DNA from 2 places in the Clostridium bornimense genome. Region 1 is predicted to be linked to the other one. Evidence: predicted binding sites of a transcription regulator. Region 1 holds the regulator's gene; the other holds the start of a gene.
The links. Region 1 encodes HrcA, which represses chaperone genes, less so after heat shock. Its sites were predicted from a motif close to TGTTAGCACTCNNNNNNNNNGAGTGCTAACA; they were not measured.
Positions count from the first base shown of each region.

Region 2: CM240_RS13430 (Hsp20/alpha crystallin family protein) is a predicted target of HrcA. The motif match lies at 3,188-3,218, and genes of this name have one in related genera.

Region 1 is NZ_HG917868.1:1,633,345-1,641,132, reverse strand. Features, by position in the region: gene gpr (GPR endopeptidase) at 1-833, shown strand, start outside; gene CM240_RS16865 (stage II sporulation protein P) at 882-1,961, shown strand; gene lepA (translation elongation factor 4) at 2,136-3,938, shown strand; gene hemW (radical SAM family heme chaperone HemW) at 4,211-5,326, shown strand; gene hrcA (heat-inducible transcriptional repressor HrcA) at 5,502-6,536, shown strand; gene grpE (nucleotide exchange factor GrpE) at 6,571-7,176, shown strand; gene dnaK (molecular chaperone DnaK) at 7,205-7,788, shown strand, end outside.
Region 2 is NZ_HG917869.1:19,512-27,299, forward strand. Features, by position in the region: gene CM240_RS13415 (sialidase family protein) at 1-1,102, opposite strand, end outside; gene CM240_RS13420 (DUF4177 domain-containing protein) at 1,663-1,857, shown strand; gene hsp18 (heat shock protein Hsp18) at 2,072-2,512, opposite strand; gene CM240_RS13430 (Hsp20/alpha crystallin family protein) at 2,542-2,982, opposite strand; gene CM240_RS13435 (ABC transporter ATP-binding protein) at 3,409-5,040, shown strand; partial or broken gene CM240_RS13440 (serine hydrolase domain-containing protein) at 5,198-5,554, shown strand; gene CM240_RS13445 (DUF488 domain-containing protein) at 6,019-6,639, shown strand; partial or broken gene CM240_RS18220 (cupin domain-containing protein) at 6,964-7,059, shown strand; gene CM240_RS13450 (GNAT family N-acetyltransferase) at 7,191-7,700, shown strand.

The DNA of each region.
Region 1 (7,788 bases):
AAGGCGCAAAAAAAATGGGAAGAGCTGAAGGTACTTACATAACAATTGAAATACCAGATCATGTTCACTATGATGAAGATACTAAGGAATCAGTAGCTAGGTCACTGGCGAAAGAGCTTACAAGTGTGTTAAAAATTGATGAAGATAAAGTAGTACTTGTTGTGGGTCTGGGAAATTGGAATGTTACTCCAGATTCATTGGGACCTAAAGTTGTGTCAAAAATAATGGTAACAAGACATTTAAAGGAATTAGTTCCAGATGAGATTGATGAAGGAATAAGACCTGTTTGTGCAATATCTCCAGGAGTTCTTGGGATTACTGGCATGGAGACAAGTGAAATAGTTAAAGGAATTGTGGAGAGAGTAAAACCTGATGTATTAATCTGTATAGATGCTCTTGCATCTAGAAGACTAAATAGAGTGAATACTACTATTCAGATTGGAACATCAGGAATAGCACCAGGTGCAGGAGTAGGTAATAAAAGAAAAGAATTATCAGAAAAGACCTTAGGCATACCAGTTATAGCTATAGGTGTGCCAACGGTAGTTGATGCAGCAACAATGGCATCTGATACTATTGACTTAGTTATAGATGATCTTATAAGAGAATCAACTAAAGGTGGAGATTTTTATAAAATTTTAAAAGGTATAGATAGAGAAGATAAGCATAAGCTTATAACTGCTCTTCTAACACCAGAGGTAGGGGATTTAATTGTAACTCCAAAAGAAGTAGATGATGTGATCGAGTCAATATCAAAAATAATAGCAAATGGAATAAATATAGCATTACAACCAGCACTAGAATTAAGTGATATAAATAGGTATTTGAATTAGTAATAAAAAGAAATCCCTCCTCATAGATTTAAAAGAGGAGGGATAACTATGGGATATAGATTGGATAACTTAAAGAAGAAAAAATCAATTTTTGAGATAATATTGTTTTTCATTATGATGCTATTGTTAATAGCGTTTTGCTTTGTGAAATTTATGGAGTTTAATTATAGAATTTCGAAAGGAAATAGAAATTTATTTTATGTAACTATGGTTAATAAAACGGTACCAATTATAGAAACTGTTCATTTTGATAATACAGCTATGGTGGAAAATCAATTTACTTTAAAAAATATAATAAATTTCTTGTTTGATTTTTCTATAGATAATCCTAAAAGTATTATAGGAAAAGAATTTATAGGAATAAGTATGGTTAATAAGGATAATATATCAAATAGTGGTGGGATAAAAGGCTTTGCTTCAGATAGTATAGTTATTAAAACTAAAGAGAATGGTCAAGTGGAGCCAGTATCAGAAGAAGGAAATCCATTATTAGAAGCTACATTAAATGTTTTTGATGAAAGATTTGTAAATAATAGTAGTATAAAGCCTAGGGTATTAATTTATCATACTCATACAGGTGAAGCATTTGTACCATATCAAGCATCTAGTAGAAATGAAAATGAAAATATAATTTCAGTAGGAGAAGAATTAACAAAAGAATTAAACAGATATAATATTGATGTTGTTCATGATAAAACTATAAATGATGGAAATTATATAGCTGCCTATGCCGCATCGAGAGAGACCGTTAAAAGGAATCTAACTACATATAATAGTTTTGATATTATTATAGATTTACATAGAGATGCTGTTTCCAATAAGGCAGCAGTAACAGGAAATATTAACGGAGTTACGTTAGCAAGACCGATGTTTGTTTATGATACATCTGTACCAAATATAAATGAAAATTTACGAATAGTTGAAGGCCTAAAAAATATAATTGACAGAGATTTTCCAAATTTAAGAAGAGATGATTTTGTTTATACAAGCACGTCAAGTAAGTTTAATGCAGATTTAAGTACAAATTCAATATTGATAGAGATGGGATCTGAAGCAAGTAATTTAGGAGAAGCTAAAAATACTGCAAGAATAATAGCTCGTGCAATAGGTGAATATTTAAAAAAATAACGTTTTTAGCATATACAATTGAAATATAAATTAATATATAATTATAAATAATTCTATAATATTGACAACTATCGGGGAATCTATGATATAATTTAACATTGATAAATAGATAATCATTCCGCATAAATCGGAATAGAATAAATACCCAAACAAAAATAGAGTGGGGGAAGAAAAATGAGCATAAATCAAAAAAACATAAGAAACTTTTGTATTGTAGCCCATATTGACCATGGTAAGTCTACACTAGCTGATAGACTCTTAGAAAAGACAGGAACCTTAACTCAAAGAGAAATGGAAGCTCAGGTTTTAGATAATATGGAGCTTGAAAAAGAAAGAGGAATAACAATAAAATCCCAAGCTGCGAGATTAGTATATAAAAGAAGTGATGGAGAAGAATATATATTGAATCTTATAGATACTCCTGGTCATGTAGACTTTAATTATGAAGTATCAAGATCTCTTGCTGCTTGTGAAGGAGCTATATTAGTAGTAGATGCCACACAAGGTATACAAGCACAAACTTTAGCAAACACATATTTAGCGTTAGATCATGATTTGGAATTAGTACCAGTAATTAACAAAATTGATTTACCATCTGCTAGGGCTGATGAAGTAAGAGAAGAAATAGAGGATGTTATAGGAATAGAAGCATCAGAGTGTCCACTTATTTCAGCTAAAACTGGATTAAATATTGAAGATGTTTTAGAAGCTGTTGTTGAAAAAATACCAGCTCCATCAGGGGATGAAAATGCACCACTTAAGGCATTAATCTTCGATTCATTTTACGATTCGTATAAGGGTGTAGTATCTTATATAAGAATAAAAGATGGAAAGATCAAAAAAGGAACAAAAATAAAACTTATGGTAACGAAGAAAGAATACGAAGTTACTGAAGTAGGTGTTTTTGCACCAAATTACATGCCTGTAGATGAACTAGGTCCAGGATGTGTTGGATATTTTACTGCATCAATTAAAAATGTTAGAGATGCAAGAGTTGGAGACACTGTAACTTATGCTGAAGGTGGCACAGAGGAACCATTACCAGGATATAAACCAGCAATTCCTATGGTGTATTCAGGAATTTATCCAGTTGATGGAGCGAAATATGTTGAACTTAAAGAAGCTTTAGAAAAATTACAAGTTAATGATGCGGCGCTATCTTTTGAGCCTGAGACATCTGTAGCACTTGGATTTGGATTTAGATGTGGTTTTCTTGGATTACTACATATGGAAATAATACAAGAACGTATAGAAAGAGAATTTAATCTAGATATCATAACAACTGCACCGTCAGTTATATATAAAGTAATAAAAACAGATGGAGAAATTATAGAATTAACAAATCCAACTAATCTTCCACCAGTTACAGAAATTGATTACATGGAAGAGCCTATGGTAAAAGCAACAGTTATTACACCAGCAGACTTTGTTGGGGCCATAATGGAACTTTGTCAAGATAAAAGAGGTACATTTAAAGATATGCAATATTTAGAGGAAACTAGAGTTATGCTTACTTATGATATTCCTTTAAATGAGATAATCTATGATTTCTTTGATGCATTAAAATCAAGAACAAAAGGATATGCTTCATTTGATTATGAACTTATAGGATATTCAAGAACTAAACTAGTTAAACTTGATATATTATTAAATTCTGAAGTTGTAGATGCATTATCTATGATAGTCCCAGAAGAAAGAGCATATACTAGAGGAAGAGGAATAGCGGAAAAATTAAAAGAAGTTATTCCAAGACAAATGTTTGAAATTCCAATTCAAGCAGCAGTAGGAGCAAAAATTATAGCAAGAGAAACCATAAAAGCTATGAGAAAAGATGTATTAGCTAAATGTTATGGTGGAGATATTTCAAGAAAGAAGAAACTTCTTGAAAAACAAAAAGAAGGGAAGAAGAGAATGCGTCAAGTAGGTTCTGTAGAAGTACCACAAGAAGCATTTATGTCTATTTTAAAAGTAGATTAAAAATAAGAGAGGTGTCGCAACGATAAATGAAAATTTGTTTGCGAGCCTCTTTTTTTAAAATTCACAATTTACGATTCACAATTAAGGTGAAAATTCCTGCGGAATTTCTTGAATTATAAGTGCATTGTCGTTAATTTGTTATTGAGACTTATTTTATAATTATAATTGATATTATAATTATGTCTTATAGGTAGCTAATGAAAGTTGTATTTACATGAATTGTGAATTGCGCTTTGTGAATTGTGAATTATGATTTATATATAGGAGGAATTATGAGCAGTTTATATATACATATACCATTTTGTAAAAATAAATGTTTTTATTGTGATTTTCCATCGTATTCTTGTATGGAAAACAGTATAGAAGAATATTTAAATGCATTAGAAAAAGAAGCTAAATCGAGGGCAAAAGATACTTATGACACTATATTTATAGGTGGAGGCACACCAACCCATTTAAGTGAAAGGCAAATAGAAAAATTAGGTGATATTATAAGTAATATTAAGATGTCAAATAATTGCGAATTTACTATGGAAGGAAATCCAGGAACACTTACAAAAGAAAAGTTATGTATGATGAAGGATATTGGGGTAAATAGGCTTTCTATGGGATTACAAAGTACAAATAATGACTTGTTAAAATTTATAGGAAGAATACATAAGTATGAGGATTTTTTAAAAAATTATAATGATGCTAGAGAAGTAGGGTTTGAAAATATAAATGCAGATTTAATGTTTGGTCTACCAGGACAATCATTACAGGAATATAAAAAGTCTATAAAGTCTTTAATTGATTTAGGATTAGACCATATATCAGCATATTCTTTAATAATAGAAGAAGGAACAAAATTTTATGAATTATATAATAATGATAAGTTAAAGTTACCTGATGAAGAGGTAGAAAGAGATATGTATCGTATTACATTAGAGGAATTAGAGAAAGGAGGATATCATCAATATGAAATTTCGAATTTTTCAAAAGAAAAAAAGGAATGTAAACATAATATCGTTTATTGGACATTAAATAATTATATTGGGATAGGATCTTCTGCAGCATCATATTGTTCTCATAAAAGATTAAAAAATGTTAATAATATAGGTGAATATATAGATAGGATAAATAAAAAAGGCAATGCAATAGAAGAAGTAATAGAAAATTCTATAAAAGATGATATGGAAGAGTTCGTATTTATGGGATTAAGGATGATAAAAGGGATATCAATAGAGGAATTTTATAAAAGATATAATAAGAGAATAGAAGATATATATGGTGATGTCATTAATAAATATACTAATATGGATCTGCTTAAAATTGCTTGTGGTAATATGTTCTTGACTAAAAGGGGAATAGAAGTATCAAACTATATAATGAGTGATTTTATATTATAAATTACTTGCATATGAAAAATGGAGAATATAGTATCTAATTTAATCTAAATGATTTTTTTAAGTATAGAGGGTAAATTATGAGGTAAAAATCAATATTGACAATAATATTCCAAAGTGGTATTTTATAGACAAGATGTTAGCACTCAATTATAATGAGTGCTAATAAGAGGTGATAATGATGGAAATGGATGAAAGGAAAATTAGGATACTTCAAGCTATTGTTGATGACTATATAAGTACTGGGGAGCCAGTGGGTTCTAGAACAATTGCAAAAAAGTATAATTTAGGTGTTAGTCCTGCTACAATAAGAAATGAGATGTCAGACTTAGAAGAAATGGGGTATTTAGTACAGCTTCATACATCTTCAGGAAGAATTCCTTCCGATAAAGGATATAGATTATATGTTGACAGACTTATGATGCCATCAATAATCACACCTCAAGAAGAAAATTTAATTCATAGTGTTTTGAATCAAAGTATCTATGATTTAAGTAAGATAATTAAGTCATCAACAGAGTTATTATCTCATATGACAAAACTTACTTGTGTAGTTAAAACACCATCATTAAATAAAAGCTATCTTAAATCATTACAAATAGTATATGTAGATAAGCTTAAGTTACTTTTAGTTATGGTCAGCGACTCTGGAATCGTAAAAAATGCAATGATTAGAGTTGATGAAGAGGTGGATATTAACGCAGTAAATTCAATAAATGCTATATTAAATTCATTTCTTCAAGGTGTAGATTTAAAGTCTATAGATCATCAAGTTATTGTGGAACTTAAAAGTTCTTTTGCAGGCAATGAAAAAATATTTGATTCATTAATGAATCAAATTATTAATGAAATGAAAGATGATTATGATTCTGAAATTTACGTTGAAGGAATACAAAATTTATTTTCTATGCCTGAGTATAAAGATATTGATAAAGTTAAAAATATGTTCAACTTATTAGAAGATACCAAAAATGTAAATAGCCTATTGAAAGCTGAGAGCGATTTTAATATTGTTATCGGTGAAGAAAACAAAATAATAGGAGCAAAAGAATGTTCTGTTATAAAGGCTACTTACAAACTAGGTGATAGACCACTTGGTACCATAGGACTTATTGGACCAACAAGAATTCCATATGCAAGAATAGTATCTATATTAACATCTTTTGTTAATGAATTAAATAGAACTATAACTAAAAGATTAGGTGAAGAGTAGAGAGGTGATGTAATTGACAACTAATAATGAGGAAATGAAAGAAGAAATGAAAGATTCAAGTTGTGCAGAAGAATCGATAAATGAGGAATGCACTAACAATTGTGAAGAAAATATAGAATCTGATAATGTTGAAAATAATTCAGAAGAGGAATCTAAAGTAATTAATGAAGAAGATTACTATAAAGTAAAATATACTAAAGAAGCTGAAAATAGTAAAAAGCTTTCAAAGGAAGTAGAAGCCCTTCGTGATAAGCTTATGAGATTAGATAAAGAATATGAAAATCATAGAAATAGATCAGCTAAGGAAAAAGAAGAAATTTATGATAATGCTGTTGTAGATACTCTTAAAGAGATTGTACCAGCAATAGATAACTTAGAAAGAGCTGTATCAGCTGTTGGCGATGAAAGTTCTCTTAGAACTGGAGTTGAAATGACATTAAAAAGTTTGCTAGATTCATTAGCAAAACTTGGTGTAGAAGAAATATCTACAGAAGAAGGATTTGATCCAAATGTTCATCAAGCAATAATGCATATACAAGATGATTCTTTTGGAGAAAATGAAGTTGTAGAAGTATTCCAAAAAGGATACAAGAAAGAATCTAAAGTTTTAAGATATAGTATGGTAAAAGTAGCAAATTAATTGCAAAATAAAATTGGAGGTAATTATAATGTCAAAAGTAATAGGTATTGATTTAGGAACAACAAATTCATGTGTTGCAGTAATGGAAGGAGGAGATCCAGTAGTTATAGCAAACTCTGAAGGAGCTAGAACTACACCATCAGTAGTATCTTTCCAAAAAGATGGAGAAAGATTAGTAGGGCAAGTTGCAAAAAGACAAGCAATTACAAACCCAGATAAAACAATAATTTCAATTAAAAGACATATGGGTACAGACCATAAAACTAATATAGATGGTAAAGATTACACACCACAAGAAATATCAGCAATGATTTTACAAAAATTAAAGGCCGATGCTGAAAGTTATTTAGGAGAAAAAGTTACTCAAGCAGTAATAACAGTTCCAGCATACTTTAATGATGCAGAAAGACAAGCAACAAAGGATGCAGGTAAGATTGCAGGGCTTGAAGTATTAAGAATAATAAATGAACCAACAGCAGCATCTTTAGCATATGGATTAGATAAGCAAGATGATAGTCATACAATTTTAGTATATGACTTAGGTGGAGGTACTTTCGACGTATCTATTCTAGAACTTGGTGATGGATTATTCCAAGTTAAATCAACAAACGG
Region 2 (7,788 bases), on a different replicon from region 1:
AAGTAACTTTTTCAAATGTTTTTCCACCGTCTTCTGTTCTTAGTAATATCCATGTTGGATTAGCTACTTCACAGGATGGTGATAAGAATCCAATATTTTCATTTATAAAAGTTAAATTAATATTTTTTACATTAGATGAAATAGCATCATTTAAAACGATAGATTCATTAGTATTTTTATTATATTTATACAGAGTATAAGTTTTTTCAGTATCAAAAGAAGATGGATTTATAGAATCTTTAGTACATTTTAATGTGTATGTAATTGTATCATCTAATTTAAATTCAACGCTACCATCATCTAATGTTTTAGCAATTTGTTTTCCAATATTGGATAAGTCAGAACGATATATAGATGTGGTTATTTCACCATCAACTGCATCTAAATTATCAGTAATAATGTACTTAAGGGAATTAGTAACTGTTTGTTGATTTGGAACAAATAATGAAATAGTGTAACCAGTTACTGATGATGTATATGAATTAGTAGGTTCTTTTGTAGTTCCATTTGAATCTATGTATACAATTCCTTTTGCGTTAGCAGCTAATGTTTTCTCTCCAGAATAAGATATTGCAAATGTATTTGCATCACAATTACTAGTTGCGTATTTTAGTGGTAATAAACTAAGATAATTAATTAGAGGATCTATACTAAATTTTTCATCATATTGTGGTTTTACATCTTTATTTAGTGTTAAAGAAAGTTTCTTTCCTTCATTATAGTTATAGTCAATAAAAAAACTATCAGTAGTACCATTTTTATTTTTTCCGTATAGTAAAGCATTAATTGAGGTAATAGTTCCATCGTGATTAAAAAAAACTTTAAAATCACCAGAGACATATAATTCTTTAGGTAAGGTAACTTCGTCAGAAATATCATGAATTATATTTTGAAATTCATCAGTATAAATATTATCACTACTTAGGGTAATTGTTATATTTTTTTCTGGATGAAATAATTTTCTTAAAATATGTGGTTCAAACTTACTATCAAATATAAAGGTTTTATATCCAAAGATTAATGTTATTACTATTATTATAGATAAATAAGAGTATCTTAATATTTTAAATGATGTGCTATTTTGTGATTTTTTTCTTTTCAAAAATGTATTGTTTTTATATTGTATGAAAAAGTAAATTGATATATAAGATAATATGGATACAAAGCAAGTTAAAAAGAGGATGAAATAAATAATTACTGTAAGCATATTTGCATGTATTAATTTATATAAAAAGTGTAATGTAAAAAAGTATAATATAACAAAAATAAGCTTAGATGAAAAAGACTTTAAAAGTGATTTTGTATTGTTTTGCATATAAAAATCCTTTCTTTTAAGTTAATTATATACTTTATTATTAACTATATTTTCAATAAAATCAATAAAAATACAAGTGTAAATTTGCGATATTATGAAATTCTATTTATTTAAGTGATTTAGAGGAACAATTATAAATTTTGTAATATCACATAGATTAAGTATGATTAAGGTGATTGTAATAGTACTAATAACTATAAATGAAGTAGTAGAAGAAATTTGTAGAATATTATGTATAGAGATTCTAAATTAATACAATACATAGAGAAAAGAGAGAAATGAAGCTATTTGACAAAAAAATAATATATATGTAAAATAAAAGGTACAAAGGGTGTTTGGAGGAAATTATGGTTAAGTATAAAATTTTGCAATGGAATATTGGATCATATCCATATGTATCACAAGATAAATTTGAAGATGAATTAAATAAATTTGCAGAAGATGGATGGAGAATTAAAGATATTAAAATTACTGAAAAGAAAAGTATTTTTAATAGTAATAATACTATTATAGTTTTTATGGAGAAAAATGAAGAGAATTAGGTGTCCTCGGGGAACACAAAATATTTTCATAATTATGATGTTGAAAGTAAGGCTTAAGCATATATATGAATCTATTCTACTTAAGTGTTGTTATGTTGTAGTATAAAGTTATATTAGTATCTGTTCTACTTAAGTAGTGGTAGAAAGTTATAAATAGAAAAGAGAGGGGCATTTTATTTGAAAATAAGTGCCCCTCCCCTTTTTTATAAGGGAGTTATTGTATTTCTATCCTATTTGAAGATGGAGAAGTTTTTTGAAGTTTAGGTAATACTATTTTTAATTCTCCATTTTCGAATTTAGCTAAGATATCGTCTTTATTTACATTATCTACATAGAAAGCTCTTGAGAAGTTGCCATAATGGCGTTCTCTTCTTATATAGTTATCTTTTTCTTCATTTATAAATTCATCTCTCTTTGCAGAGATAACTAGTTGATTATTATTATATTCTAGAGAGATATCTTCCTTTTTTACACCAGGTAATTCAGCAATGACTAAGTATTCATTGTCTGTTTCCTTAATATCAGCATTAAAGCCACCAGAACTTGCACCAAATGGTGCAAAGAAATCATCATTGAAGAAATCTGATATGAAATTTTCAAATGTGTCTCCCCTACTTAAATTTTTATTACTTCTAAAAGGTATTAATCCAAACATATAAAAGACCTCCTTATTTTTTTATAAAATTATTGAATATTAATTTTTGTTATTTTTTCCTCTGGCTTTGGAAGCTTTGGTAATGTAACAATAAGTTCACCATTTTCAAACTTAGCTGAGATAGAATCTTCTTTAATATCCTCAACATAGAAAGCTCTTGAGAAGTCACCATAATGACGTTCTTTTCTTACATAGTTATCTTTTTCTTCATTAATAGTCTCATTTCTTTTTGCAGAGATAATTAGATTGTTATCCTTGTACTCTAGAGAAATATCTTCTTTCTTTACTCCGGGTAATTCAGCCTCTACTAGGTATTCATTTTCTGTTTCTTTAATATCAGCTTTAAAGGTGTTAGCTTCTTTATAAAATGGTGTAAAGAAGTCATCATTAAAGAAGTCTGATATTAAATTTCCGAATTCATCTCCTTTGTTATCGATAGATTTTGTGTTAAAAGGTATTAATCCGAACATATAAAAGACCTCCTTCTAAAATCTTTGTTGGATTTAATTTATTTTGTTTATTTATTGTTTTGTTTTTTCTTTATGTCTATATTATAGAATTATGGGAAAATATAATCAAAATCCATTATGATTTATTAAAAATAAAATTGATTCATGAGAGAATGGGTTGAAAAAATAATGCAACAAATCTTAAAAATACTTTGAATATCTTCGTTTTTAGCACTCACTCAATGAGAGTGCTAACAATTTTGGAATATTACTAATATTCACATTAATATCTTTATACTTAATAAAACTAATAAGAATATGAAATATAGTGAAGGTAAGGCATACATGAAGTTTTGCAATAAAAAAATATATATAAATATTTTGTAAGATAATATAAAAAATAGTATAATTTATAGAAAAAGTTAGTTATTTGGAGGGAAAGGTTTAATGAAGAAAAATAATGTAAAATATAGTGAGCTTCTAAAAATATTTAAAGATCTTAGAAAAGAGCAGGTATTTTTATTTTTTATATGCTCAATATCAGTAATAGCAAATACATTTCTAGTTTACCAAGTACAAGGATTAGTAGATGGAATTAATAATAGTATCCCTTTTAAAGATTTAGTTAAAGTATTTTATAAGATACTATTTTGGGGTATTTTCACCTTTATATCTGAATTATATCAAGTAAAAAGATGGCATTATTTTGGTAGTAAATTAATTAATAATATGAGATATAAGATGTATAAAAGTATGATAAGAAAACCGATAAAGTTTTTTGATAGTAATACAACAGGGGACATTGCATCAAGAGTATTAAATGATGGAAGTTCTATAGCAGAAAGTGCAGGGATTGAGGTACTAATGTTTATACTTAACTTATTTAAAATTGCTATTGTTATGATTGTATTATTTTCATTTAATATTAAATTAGCATTGATAGTTCTTATTATATTGCCAATATATTATTTATTACTTGTTAAAGTAAATAAGAATATGAGAGATGCATATAGAGATGAAAGAAAAGCATTTGCAGATATGCAACAATTATTGATAGAAAATGTCAATGGTATTGTAAATATAAAAACATTACAAAAAGAAGAATATTTTTCTAAAAAATTTGATAATGCTGTAAATAAAAGATATTATTCTAAGATAAAAACAGTAATAAATCTTCAAGTAACTGTAGCAGCGATAAATGAAATTATGACTATTTTTTTGCCAGTAATGATTTTAATTTTAGGAGCATATTTTGCTTACAATAAGGAAATTACAATAGGAACATTGATAGCTTTTTATACTTATTTAGCAAGTTTAGTAGAGCCTATAGCAAATCTTACTGATTATTATCAAGGATCTAAGCAAGCTCTTGGTGCAGCAGATAGAGTTTATGACTTTATATTTGATGCTGAAGATAATGATAAAAAAGAAGAATTTAATTGCGATGTAGAAAAAATTGATATTAATATTGAGAAGTTTTCGTGGAGTGACAAAACTATTTTAGAGAATTTTAAGTATAAAATAGAAAAGGAAGATAGAATCTTTATTAAAGGCGAGAGTGGAAAAGGTAAAAGTACATTATTAAAGTTGATTATGAATTTTTATGATATTAGTAATGGAGAAATTACTATTAATGATAAGGATATATCGAAGGTTAAGGAAAGTAGCTTATACGATAATATTTTAATGATGACTCAAGAGCCATTTATTTTTGAGGGAACATTAAAAGAAAATTTGCTTTTAGGAGATAATTTTACTGATGATGAAATTGCAAAAGTTGCAAAGGTAGCTTGTATTGATAATCTTATTGAGGAAAAAGGTATAGATTATGAAATATTAGAAGGAGGCTCTAATTTGTCTGGTGGACAAAAGCAAAGAATCGCCCTAGCGAGAATTTTACTTAGAAAACCAAGTGTATTAGTGTTAGACGAAGCGACAAGTGCTTTAGATAAGACAACAGAGAAAAGTTTGATAAGAAATATTGATATATATTTAAAAGAAAATGGTATTACTTTAATTGCTGTTTCTCATAATAATGAAATTGAAACAATATGCAATAAGGAAATTATTCTTAGTTAAAAAATAACTAATTTAGGTAATAGTATAAGAATTGCGGGGGCGACAATATGAATATTGAAAAATTAGAGAGTTGTTTAAAAAGGCTTCAGAAAAAGATAATTTTTCAGGTGTAGTTTTAGTAAAAAAGGGGGAAAACTAAGTATTTTCACATAAATGCGGTTATGCTCATAGAGGATTTATGATTGAGAATTCGCTTTCAACGAGATTTGATACTGCATCAATAACAAAGTTATTTACGGCGGTAAGTGTATTTCAATTAATAGATAAAAAACTTATAAGTTTAGATGATAATGTATTAGATATTTTAGATTTAAAAGATACAAAGATATCTAAAGATGTTACAATATATCATTTATTAACTCATACATCAGGTATAGGTGATGATGCTGATGAAGAAGCAGGGGAATCTTATGAAGATATATGGAAATATAAGCCTAATTATTCTGTTAGAGAACTAGGTGATTTTCTTCGTGATTTTATATATAGAGAACCGAATTTTGAGCCCGGAAAATGATGAAAGATTTGCATATATGGGATTTAGCTTTTGAAATTCAACAATATTTAGGAGTTAAAACAAAATAAATTCATATAAAGTTCTCAAAGATGACACAATTATGCCATGACAAAAATATATATTAGAAGTATAAAGTAGTTAATACTTTTAATGTTTTTTTCATAAACCCTTTTTTAAAAAATCAGTATTGAGGATAGCAAGAACCCCATGTTTGCTATCCTTTTTATTATATTTTTTAGCTGTGATAACTACAAAAAGTGTCCTCGGGGGACACTTAATAATAAATTAATCAAATAATGAATCTCGTTTAATACTTAACATTAAACATTCAAGTTTAGACATCAAATCTTTGCTAAAAAAGAATCGTGTTGATATATATAATTATTTATCAAGAAGGGATCAGTATTGAATAAATATTTTAATTGATAAAATACTAATATTAATATAAAGGTAAAGGTGAAACTATGGATATTTACACAATAGGACATTCAAATTATTCTATGGATCGATTTTTAAATATGCTAGAAAAATATAATATAAATTGCGTTGTTGATACTAGAGCTATACCTTATTCAAAATATAATATTCAATATGATAAGGAATCTTTAAAGGAAGCATTAAATAAAAAAGGCTATGTATATATTTATATGGGAAGAGAGTTAGCGGCAAAAAGAGAAAGTAGAGTTTCTTATAATAATGAGGGCTATTGCGATTTTGAAAAAGCAGTTCATGAAGAATCTTTTATTAAAGGCGTTGAGAGATTGAAGATAGGATGCAGTAAAGGGTATAGAATAGTATTATTAGGAGCAGTTCAAGATCCAATTCGTTGTCAGAGAGGAATTTTATTGGGACGTTACTTGATAAAAAATGGATTTAATGTTAAGCACATTTTAGATGATTATTCTATTGCATCTCAGGAAAATCTAGAGTCAGAATTACTAGATAAATATTTTAGTGATAGGGCGCAAATAACTATGGATTCACTAATAGGAAAAGGTATTGATGAGAGAGAAATGATAGAAGAAGGATATAAACTTGCAAATAAAGAAATAGGATATAGGATTGAGAAGTTAAAGAGTGAATAGGAAAAGAATTAATGAAAGACAGTTTATTTTTAATGAAAAGTTGATATAATAAGTATATAAGAAAAGTCTAGTGCGCTAACACTAGACTTCCTAGAACATTTTTTAGTTTTAGGGCTATTGGATAATTAAATTTAGATTAATTAAGAGATGAGCACTATTCTTGACCGGATGGGTGCTTTTTCTCTTTGTTTTGAATATATATAATAAAACTATATGAGTAAAGTTATGTATGGAGATGATTTAAGATGAAGGATTTTCCTGAGTTTATGAAAAATATTATTAATAAGGTACGATCTGAGCAGTAGAATACTCCGGATATAGAAGGATATGCTTTTTATACCAAAAGGAACTTTGCAAGGTGGAAGATGCAAGGCAGGAACAAGAACAATACACGCTTTTGGTGGTAAACGTATTAAATGATTTTTAAATGTTTGTGATATGAAACTAGGATAATATATATCATTAATAGACAATACAATAAAGGAATATTATAACAAATTAGCGATTGAAAGCTAGTAGCTAAATAGGAATTTGATAGTGAGGAGATATAATTGATTTTAGAAACAGAACGTTTATTTTTAAGAGAAATGGAACAAGCTGATTTCAAGGATTTAGCAGAAATGTTGCAGAATCCAAAAGTTATGTATGCTTATGAGCATGATTTTTCAGATGAAGATGTGCAGGTATGGCTTGATCGTCAAAGAAATCGATATAAAAAATATGGATTTGGACTGTGGGCTATGATATTAAAATCAACAGGGTGCATGATAGGACAAGCAGGTTTAACAATGCAAAAATATAGAGGTAGCGAAGTGCTAGAAATAGGCTATTTGCTAAAACAGGACTATTGGCATTGTGGATACGCAAGAGAGGCTGCAAGAGGTTGTAAAAAATATACTTTTGAACAGCTCAATAAAGAAAAGGTCCATTCTATTATTAAATCAGATAACTGGGCGTCTATGAAAGTTGCCGAGAGTATCGGGATGAAAAAAGAAGATGAGTTTATTACTCAATTTTATAATGGAGATATGTTACATTATCTTTATTCTATATACAAATAAACTCCAATTTGTAAGGTACTTAAAAGGTAAGTTTTAAAATATACGTGACGTAACTTTTGAAATTCATATTAAATTCTTATATTGGACA